DNA from 3 places in the Halomonas sp. LS-001 genome. Region 2 is predicted to be linked to each of the others. Evidence: riboswitches for the same ligand, from Rfam matches in the RefSeq annotation. Region 2 holds a riboswitch; each other region holds the start of a gene.
The links. A riboswitch is a leader RNA that binds a small molecule or an ion and turns the genes downstream of it on or off. The one in region 2 is predicted to bind thiamine pyrophosphate.
Positions count from the first base shown of each region.

Region 1: another riboswitch for thiamine pyrophosphate. It lies ahead of tenA (thiaminase II); the one in region 2 lies ahead of thiM (hydroxyethylthiazole kinase).
Region 3: another riboswitch for thiamine pyrophosphate. It lies ahead of ACU6TU_RS12185 (sodium:solute symporter); the one in region 2 lies ahead of thiM (hydroxyethylthiazole kinase).

Region 1 is NZ_CM129816.1:153,929-157,204, forward strand. It holds gene ACU6TU_RS00715 (hypothetical protein) at 39-848, opposite strand; TPP riboswitch at 1,324-1,486, shown strand; gene tenA (thiaminase II) at 1,565-2,233, shown strand; gene thiC (phosphomethylpyrimidine synthase ThiC) at 2,315-3,276, shown strand, end outside.
Region 2 is NZ_CM129816.1:3,386,535-3,389,810, forward strand. It holds gene gloA (lactoylglutathione lyase) at 1-473, opposite strand, end outside; gene ACU6TU_RS14990 (DUF2237 family protein) at 752-1,126, shown strand; gene ACU6TU_RS14995 (DUF6482 family protein) at 1,278-1,622, shown strand; TPP riboswitch at 1,646-1,758, shown strand; gene thiM (hydroxyethylthiazole kinase) at 1,788-2,645, shown strand; gene thiE (thiamine phosphate synthase) at 2,635-3,261, shown strand; gene ACU6TU_RS15010 (DMT family transporter) at 3,239-3,276, opposite strand, start outside.
Region 3 is NZ_CM129816.1:2,690,724-2,693,999, reverse strand. It holds gene ACU6TU_RS12195 (hypothetical protein) at 1-693, opposite strand; gene ACU6TU_RS12190 (peroxidase-related enzyme) at 851-1,441, shown strand; TPP riboswitch at 1,563-1,668, shown strand; gene ACU6TU_RS12185 (sodium:solute symporter) at 1,658-3,052, shown strand; gene ACU6TU_RS12180 (MFS transporter) at 3,030-3,276, opposite strand, start outside.

The DNA.
Region 1 (3,276 bases), 610 kb from region 2:
AAATTGGTGACAACGAATGCCGTTGTTGTTGCAACTTGTTATACGTTTTGGGAGCGCTCCCTAAGTAGGCGCCCTTTTGCTTTTGATTCATGCTTTAGGAAGTTAACCATGAAATGATAATCAGGGTGCGATTTCAAGCTACGACTGACAAAGTAAACCCTTGTTGAACTGTGAGAAAATGTCTTTACTACCCCAGAGCCTAGATTGCTGCCAGCGACAATGCTGAATTTTATCCCAGGTATACTAAATACTATATGTTGATAGCCATCATGATTTTTGACTGTAGGAAAGCTCATTGATGGTGTGTCAACTACTTGATTCTCAACATATACGGCCAGGTAAGTGTTTTCTGGTAAAGCTGAATCTCCCATAAGAAATTTCGAAAAAGCATACATTTTTTCCTTGCGAATTGAGTTTTCTGTGTCGGGTAATCCGCATGACCCCCAGTCTGTTGCCGACATCCTCCAAGCAATACTGACGGCAAAATACATGAATCCAAAGGCTAACTCTCCATTAGGTGGAAAATACCAAACTTCATCCTGTACGCTAGTCAGTGCCTTATACTTCCTTATTTTCGTAGCTAGCTTGAAACCGTTTGGGCGAGCCATCAGTGGTAGTACTATATCCTCTCCATTTTTGGAGAACTTCAACTCACAATTTTCGCAAAGCAGATGTTTTTTGGCTTGTTTATCGGTATACGCTGCTGACTTATCAAAGCCAGAGATCCAAATAATATCTTCCCCTTGCCCTGGAAAACCTTTTTTAATAGTTCGATAAATTGCCTTAGGCATGAAGTGACTATCTTTCAGCTTCATTGACCGATTACATAAAGCGCAGACTCCGTTCATTAACGCTCCTCGGGCGTATAACCGTTTATTATTGCGCATGCGCGTTTTTCTAGAAAACTTAATTCTGCCAAAAACTGATAAAAAATCGATAATAAAGATTTATTAATTTTCGTTCTAAAGTTTGCCAAAAAAGCATGCATGAGATTTATTTTTTTTAAGCCATTATCAAAATAGCACATAAACATACAGTTAGCCTTATCAACTCATTGCCACTTCTTGGGTTTGTAAAAAACACCCGTCAAATTAAGCACTCACCCATGCCAGGGATAAGGAAAAACGCGCATTGCCGACACTCAAATAGAGCAACGGGGCGCTTATGCTGCCGATACACGAATGCCGCATCACACTTTCATGCATACCAATCGCTGTTGCGCTGAACGGCAAAATTTTCTTTATGCCCATTTAATGTTTGCGCCGAACTTAGCTGTCGGATCCCCTTGCATCTCCTGCCTCTGCCTCCTAGACTGCTTGCATTAACTGCTTGACGGGGTGCCGGTGAATCCGGCTGAGATGGCGCAGGGCGTATCACTTAGATGCTGCCAAAGCGCTGGTCCCGCTGAACCTGATCCGGCTAATGGGCGGCTCCTCATGAAGAGGGCAGCTCGGGTACCGGCGTAGGGATCAAGCGATGGCCTCGGCTCAGCTTCACGCCACCTTCCGTGCCATTCCCTCGATCTCAATCGCCCGCCTTCCGGATCATTACCACCGGAGGCATCATGGGCTACTGCTTTACCGACCTTACCAACGCCTGCCATGACGACTGGCGTGCCTATATTGAGCACGATTTTGTCCGCCAGCTGGGCACCGCCGCGCTACCCGAACCCTCGTTTCGCCACTATCTGAAACAGGATTATCTGTTTCTGATTCACTTCGCCCGTGCTTACGCCTTGGCCGCCTATAAAAGCCCGACCCTTGCTGACCTGCGCCAGGCCCATGAGGGTTTAAAAGCCATCGTGGATGTGGAGCTGGGCCTGCACGTGGGGTTCTGCCAGGAGTGGGGCATTTCAGAAGATGAGTTGGCCCAGCTGCCGGAAGCGCGAGCAACGCTTGCCTACACCCGCTATGTGCTGGATACCGGCAACCGTGGCGACCTGCTGGATTTGCACGTGGCGCTGGCCCCTTGCCTGGTGGGTTACGGCGAAATTGCCAACTGGCTGAACGCTCAGCCGTTCACCCTACGCGGCGCGAAAAATCCCTTTGACGCCTGGATCGCCATGTACGAAAGCGAGGAGTTTCAGGCCGCCATGCAGGCGGAACTGGAATGGCTCAACGCTCGCCTTGCCGAGGTGACCCCCGCCCGTTTTGCCGAACTGAGCAGGATATTTGGCGATGCCACCCGCCTGGAAATCGATTTCTGGCAGATGGGGTTGGATCTTGCTCACTGACACCGGCCAATCCATCCGTTCAATCGCCTTATAACAACCGTTTCATAACAACAAGCAAACAATAAACCCAAGGAAATCATCATGAGTAAAACTAGCCACTTTCTAGCAGAAACCGCCCAGGTCGATGCCGCTGCCATTGCGCCGCTGCCCGCCTCGCGCAAAGTGTATGTCGAGGGCTCACGGCCGGATATCCGCGTGCCGTTTCGGGAAATCACCCTGTCGCCTACCAAAACCAGCAGCATCGATGAAGAGAACCCGCCGCTGCTGGTGTATGACACCTCTGGCCCTTACACCGACCCCGCGGCCAGCAACGATTTACGCCAGGGCTTACCCGCGCTGCGCCGTACCTGGATTGAAGAGCGTGACGATACCGAGTTCCTAGATGGCCCAACCAGTGAGTACGGCAATCGTCGCGCTAACGACCCAACGCTTGCCCAGCTGCGCTTTGATTTAACCCGCACCCCACGCCGGGCAAAAGCGGGCAAGAACGTCACCCAGCTGCACTATGCGCGCCAGGGCATTATCACGCCGGAAATGGAGTTTATTGCCATCCGCGAGAACCAGCGTCGCCAGACGTTAGGCACCGCCGAAGTCGAGCGCATTCTGGGCCATCAGCATGCTGGCCAGAACTTTGGTGCCAGCCTGCCGGAAGAAATCACGCCGGAATTTGTGCGCGACGAAGTGGCCCGTGGGCGAGCGATTATTCCTAATAATATCAATCACCCTGAATCCGAGCCGATGATTATTGGCCGTAATTTCCTGGTGAAGATTAACGGCAACCTGGGTAACTCAGCGGTCACCTCGTCGATTGAAGAAGAGGTCGACAAAATGACCTGGGGGATCCGCTGGGGATCGGACACCATCATGGACCTTTCCACGGGCCAGAATATCCACGAGACCCGTGAGTGGATCATCCGCAACTCGCCGGTGCCCATCGGCACCGTGCCGATCTATCAGGCGCTGGAAAAGGTCAACGGCGTTGCTGAAAATCTAACCTGGGAGATTTTCCGCGATACCTTGATCGAGCAGGCTGAGCAGGGTGT
Region 2 (3,276 bases):
TCCTTGATGAAAATAACATCCTGCATTTTGCCCTGATCGGCGCGCTTAACGAAGGTGACATCGTGTTCGTCAAACCATGCCTGAGCGGCTTCCAGGTTGGGAACGCAAAAGCAGATATGGCCAAAGCCCTGAGGTTCGGCATTACCATCATGATAGGCAAAATCCTGCTGGTCTTCGGTTCCCCAGTTATGCGTCAACTCCAGCAACCCTTTCTGACTGAATGTCCAGGCCGTTCGAGCCGAGGCGTCTTCGGGCACGCTATCGCTATCTTCCACGTTGGACAGAAAGTAGAGAGAAAACTGCATTTCCTCAAAATCCAACCGGCGCAGAACCTGCATGCCAAACACCTGGGAATAAAAGGCCAGTGCGCGCGCGGGATCCTTGATGCGCAACATTGTATGGTTGAGTCGAAAGCCCTGGGTTTCCTCAGGGGGTGCCGTCACGCCTGGGTGGTGCTCGCCACTAAATGCCATCGTTGAGTCTCCTTGGTTAGTCGCCATGATTTGTACAAAAGTCATTCCATGTACAATATATTCAAGACCGTCATATTCAGGACCGTCATATTCAAGACCGTCATATTCAAGACCGTCACACGTTTTCTGATGGTGACGGCTTGCTGTTTTCAAATGCCTGTTTTTAAGTACCTGTTTTTAAGCACCTGTTTTAAGCCGATAGGACCTTCAGGCCAGTATGCAGGCTGAGCGCTGATACACGCAACGGGCGACCCCGCCCCTTTTGAGGAGATACTAGTATGTCACGAGATCGCAATGTTTTAGGTGAGCCACTGACACCTTGCTGCCACGAGCCTGTTACTGGATTTTATCGCGATGGTTTTTGTCGCGTCGGCGTTGAGGACCAGGGCGTTCATGCGGTATGCGCCATGGTCACGGAAGAGTTTCTGGCCTATTCGCGCGCCCAGGGGAATGATCTTGTGACATCTCGTCCTGAATTTGGCTTTCCGGGCCTTATGCCAGGCGACCGTTGGTGCTTGTGTGCCAGTCGCTGGAAAGAAGCCGCTGATGTCGGCCTGGCACCGCCCATCATTCTCAGCGCAACACATGAAAAAGCGCTGGATGTGATTCCCTTAAAACTGCTGCAGCAACATGCCCTGGACGCTGCACGCTAACCACAACGAAGCATTTGATGGCCTCGCCTGTAAAGGTTTTCGTTTTTTCGAAGAATGCGCTGGAAGAATTTAATAATTACTCTACACTTATTATCCAAAGGCTATACAAAAATCCCTTTCAGCCGTATCAGCCTGTTATCAGGAGTTGATCATGACGAGTATTGATTATCAGCTTGGCGACCGCCTCAGCTATCGCGAGTTATCTCGCGCAGTTCATAATGGTTTTTCCCCCATCGTGGAAGTGGAATCAATGGATGGCATCTACACCGTGCGCTTTCACCATGCTAACGGTGTTTCCAACTTAAGCGATAATGAGGGGCGTGTGTGCTCGTTTCTTGGCACCGGTGAAATCCGCGATAAGCTAAGCCAATTAGGTTTTCACCACGGCGTGCTTACCTTCGCCGATCAATGCGGGGATGAAATGATTGGCACACCCGGCCGAGCGATGACCCCGGATGAAATGCTGACCTACGGTACACGCATCGCCTTTCGGTAAATAATTCGCTAGGATGGCGCTTCTGAAAACGACAGGGGCGCTTGTGAGGCTTTGTAAGCCTGATCCTCAAGCTGAGACGCACCCTCAAGCACCTGAACCGGATAATGCCGGCGTAGGGAGTCGTGGGGCTTCTCTGCCTCACTGCCTCCCAGCCGGGAGGATGTCATGACAATACCCTCGCCACCATCTCCATCAATATTTTCATCAATGCCTTCATCGGCATCTTCGCTTGGTCAGCATCTGGCCGCTTTGCGACAACTCACGCCGTTGACCCACTGCATGACCAATTATGTGGCGATGAACAGCAGCGCCAATGTGTTACTTGCTCTTGGTGCCTCACCGGCCATGTTGCACGAACAGGAAGAGGTCGTGGAGTTTGTGCGTCTATCGGCGGCTCTTTCCATTAACATTGGCACGATCTCCACCCCTTGGGCGCACAGTATGCGTCTGGCAGCCCGTACGGCGCATGAAGACGACACGCCGTGGGTATTAGACCCTGTGGCCGTGGGCGCCACCGCTTACCGACAAGCACTGTGCGCTGAGCTGTTAGCATTAAAGCCGAGTGCCATTCGCGGTAATGCCTCAGAAATTCTCAGCCTCAATGGTATTGCCAACCCTGGGCGTGGCGCTGATAGTACCGCCAGCGTAGAGGAGGCTCACACCGCCGCCTGTCAACTGGCACGCCAGCAGCACTGCATTGTGGCGGTCAGTGGTGAAACCGATATCATCACCGACGGACAGCAATCGATACGCATTCACGGTGGGCACGCCTTAATGCCTCGCGTTACCACGCTGGGTTGCGCTCTCAGTGCAACGGTGGCTGCGTTTATTGGCGCTGCACCTTCCACCCCTTTGACCGCCACTGCCGCTGCCTTTGGCTGTTTTGCGCTGGCAGGCCAACAAGCAGGTAGCACGGCCGGTGGGCCCGGCAGCTTTGCGCCTGCGTTTCTGGATGCCCTGTACCAGCTTTCCCCGCAAGACCTGGATACCCGGTTAACATGGGAGATGATTGATGCCGTTTGATCTTTCGGTGTATCTGGTGACGGATGCCACGCTGTGTGCTGCCAAAGGGCTAGAGCGCACGGTAGAAGAAGCTGTCGCCGGAGGGGTCAGTATCGTCCAGTTACGTGACAAATACGCCACCGACCAGGCCATGACAGCGCAGGCAAAGCGACTGAAAAGCCTGCTTGCTGGCAGTCATGTTCCTTTGATTATTAATGACCGCCTTGAGGTCGCTCTGGCAAGCCAGGCAGATGGCCTTCATGTCGGGCAAAGCGATGCAGCGATTGAACGGGCTCGTCAAGTGCTTGGCCCAGAGGCGATTCTCGGGCTTTCAGTGAATACCCTGGCGCAGCTTGCCAGCGCCCCTGTCAGTCAGCTGGATTATTTCGGCTTTGGGCCCGTCTTTGCCACACCCAGTAAAGGCGACCATGAACCTCCGATTGGTTTTGATGGATTGGCCGCCTTGACGGCGGCGAGCCAACTGCCAGGTGTTGCCATTGGCGGGTTGAAAGCCGCCCATATTGAACACGCAAAACGCAGTGGTGCCGCTGGGATAGCCGTCATATCCGCTATCTGCGGCCAACGCTCCCCCCGCGATAGCGCGAACGAACTGGCTAGGCGGTGGGCCGACGCTTAAGGCTTGTACGGCGGT
Region 3 (3,276 bases), 700 kb from region 2:
TCAAACCGAGTCGAAAAGCGGCAGAGTCTCAGTCAGAAGGTGCTCGAAAGGTTCCAGCTGGCTTTCATGCATTACCAGTATCGATGCTTCCTGAGTAAAGTGACGATCCGGCGGCGTTAAAAACGCAAACTCACCTTCTTCTAAATGGAATTCATGGATTTCGCGAATGCCTGCCGGTGTACGACACTGGCTGCTACGGTAGGCATCATCTTCGCTATATACCAGGCGATGATACATCTTGAAAAGTGTGTAAAGCGTCAGCCCACCGTTGAATTCAGGCCAGTGAGCGGGGCGAAGACGGATGTCCTGATCCAGCTTTTGACCATCTGCTAGCGCATTGGCAATCACAGTATCTAAAGGCGCCGCCAGCAAGCTGTTATCAGTGCATGGGAAAGTGTTGGCATGTTTGGCATCCGCATTGAACAGGGTGCTGACACGTTTAAGGTCCGCTAGGGTGTTCAGGGGATATTCCGCATATTGCAGCTCGCTGGGGTCATAACCACCGTTTTGCCAGCCATGGATCACCCTTAGCGTTAACAGACCTCGTTGCATAGGAATGACGGCAAGCTGGTGAAGCATCACGCGGATATGCAGCTGGCGCTCATGGCTTTCATTATCGAACGCATGATAAGGATCGGCGAAGAGATTGTGGAGGCGACCGGGGGTATGTTCCTTCGCTTCGTTGTAGCGCATGGGGCTTCCCTATAAGCAAACAATCAGCGCTGCAATGCGCATGCGCCAAAAAAGTAAACAAGCTTTAATTAATGCGGTGTTCAGTATGGCGAGCGTAGCAATAAAAGAAAAGCTTTTGACTCACGACTCACGACTCACAAAAACAACAGGAATCAGAATGAACACATCACTTAGCCGTTTCAGCGTACCGGAAGAGCTCAACGAGTTGCCTGATGATATCCGTGACACCATTCTGGCCGTGCAGGAAAAGGCCGGTTTTGTGCCCAACGTGTTTTTGATGCTGGCCCACCGGCCTGACGAATTCCGGGCGTTTTTTGCCTACCATGATGCCCTTATGGAGCGTGAGTCAGACACGCTAAGCAAAGCCGAAAAAGAGATGATAGTGGTAGCCACCAGCGCCCGTAACCGCTGCCTTTACTGCGTGGTAGCCCATGGCGCTCTGGTGCGCATTTACAGTAAAGACCCGCACCTGGCGGATCAGGTGGCGATCAATCACCGTACGGCGCCGATTAGTGAGCGCCATCGTGTCATGCTGGATTTTGCGCTGTATTGCGGCCTGGATGTCGGCGAGTTGACAGATGACTGGGAAGCACGCCTGAATGCGGTAGGGTTCACGCGTGAAGATATCTGGGATATTGGTGCCATTACTGCCTTTTTTGGCCTTTCCAACCGCCTGGTAACGCTGACAGGCACGCCGCCCAATAGCGAGTTCTATCTGATGGGGCGAGTGCCGCGCGACAAGAGCTGAGGCTTTACTGGCCTGGGTTTTAATTGCCCGGGTTTTAATTACCTGGGTTTTAATTGTCTGAGCTTTACTCGTTTATAGCAATCCGCAACAATAATAGAGTCTACTACTGACAACTTACATTCACTGTCGCCAGGGGAGCCTTAGGGCTGAGAATACGCGCCGTTGCGCGCAGACCCTGGAACCTGATCCGGTTCGTACCGGCGGAGGAAGTGCGACATGCCATATCTGACAGCCGCGGCGCTTGGCGCGGCACTTTTCTGTTTTGCTTTTTTGGGTCTGCGGGCGCGCTATGCCAATCATCTGCTTGGCGATAACGCCGTGGATGACTACCTTTCCGCACGTAACTCGCAATCTTCATTCACCATTGGCCTATCCTTTCTGGCCTCAGGCATGGGGGCGTGGATTCTGTTCGCGCCGCCGGAAATCGGTGCCTTTGTTGGCCCGGTTGCTCTGGCGGGGTATGCCATCGGGTCAGCACTGCCTTTTATTGTGCTGGGTTTATACGGTCCTAAAATCCGCCGTGCCCTGCCAAAGGGGCGCAGCATCGCCGAGTTTGCCCAGGCTTGCTACGGGCGTGGTGTACGCTACTGGGTAACGCTGGTATCAGTGGCTTACATGGCCTGCTTTCTGGCCGCTGAGCTAACGGCGATTGGTGCGATTACCGCGCTGCTTTCTGATGTGCCGCCTGCGCTGGTGATTCTCGGTGTGGCGCTCACTACCTTGCTTTATACCGCCGTTGGTGGTCTCAGGGCGAGCCTGGCCACGGACCGCTGGCAGGCCTGGCTACTGATTATCCTGCTGGTGATTGTTGGCGGCGTTGCCTTGAACGCGCTGCCTGAATTGCCAGCTGATGCCGTTATGCCCAGCGCGCCTATCGGGAGCGCACTGAGCGTGGCACTTACCCTGGTGATAGCAGTGACGGCCGCTAACCTTTTCCACCAGGGCTACTGGCAGCGGGTATGGGCCGCAGAAGATAACCGTAGCCTGGCACGCGGTGCCTGGCTGGGCGGTGGCGCGACCGTGGTGGTGGTCATGTTGATTGGTGGCTTGGGTATCGTGGCGGCGATGAGTGGGGTGGCCCTTGGCGAGCCACCTATCCCGTTTTTTGCGCTGCTGTCTGAAGCGCCGAACTGGCTGGCGCTCCCCGCCTTGGTGCTGGCGGTGACGCTGGTTGCTTCCAGCGTGGACACGCTGCAGAACGCTATCGCTTCCCTGGCCAGCGAGCAGTTCTCTGCGCAGAAAGGCTCACTGGGCGTGGCCCGTTGGGTGACGGTACTGCTGATGGTGCCGGTGGTAATTGTCGCGCTGCAGGGCGTATCGGTACTGCGTCTCTTCCTGATTGCCGACCTGCTCTGCGCCGCCATTGTGGTACCAGTGTTGCTTGGGCTGTGGTCGAGGATGACACCCGTCGCGGCCATTGCCGGTGGCGTTGCGGGCATGCTCGGTACCGTGCTGCCCGGTTGGGTGGCGCAAGGCAACCTGAGTGCGGGTGTGCTGGCGGCCACCTTTCCAAACAGCATTCCCACACTGGCGCCTTTTGTGGGTGCCTTGCTGGCCTCGACGCTGGTGAGCGTGATGATGGCGTTGCTCAATCGCCGAGCGGCCGTTTGAGGTAGCGTAAACGCAGAGCCAGCAGCCCCAGGCCGCTGGTTATCAAAATCACCAGCACGCCCAGCAGTAACGGAAAAGCCCCCGCGCCCAGCCAATCCAGCAAAGGGCCGGTCAGCGATGGAATGACCAGGGCGCCGCTACCCGCAGCGGTAAAGATGGCGCCTGTGGTTCGCCCATGCATTTCCATTACCTTGTTGCTTAATGCATAAAGGGTTGGAAAAAAG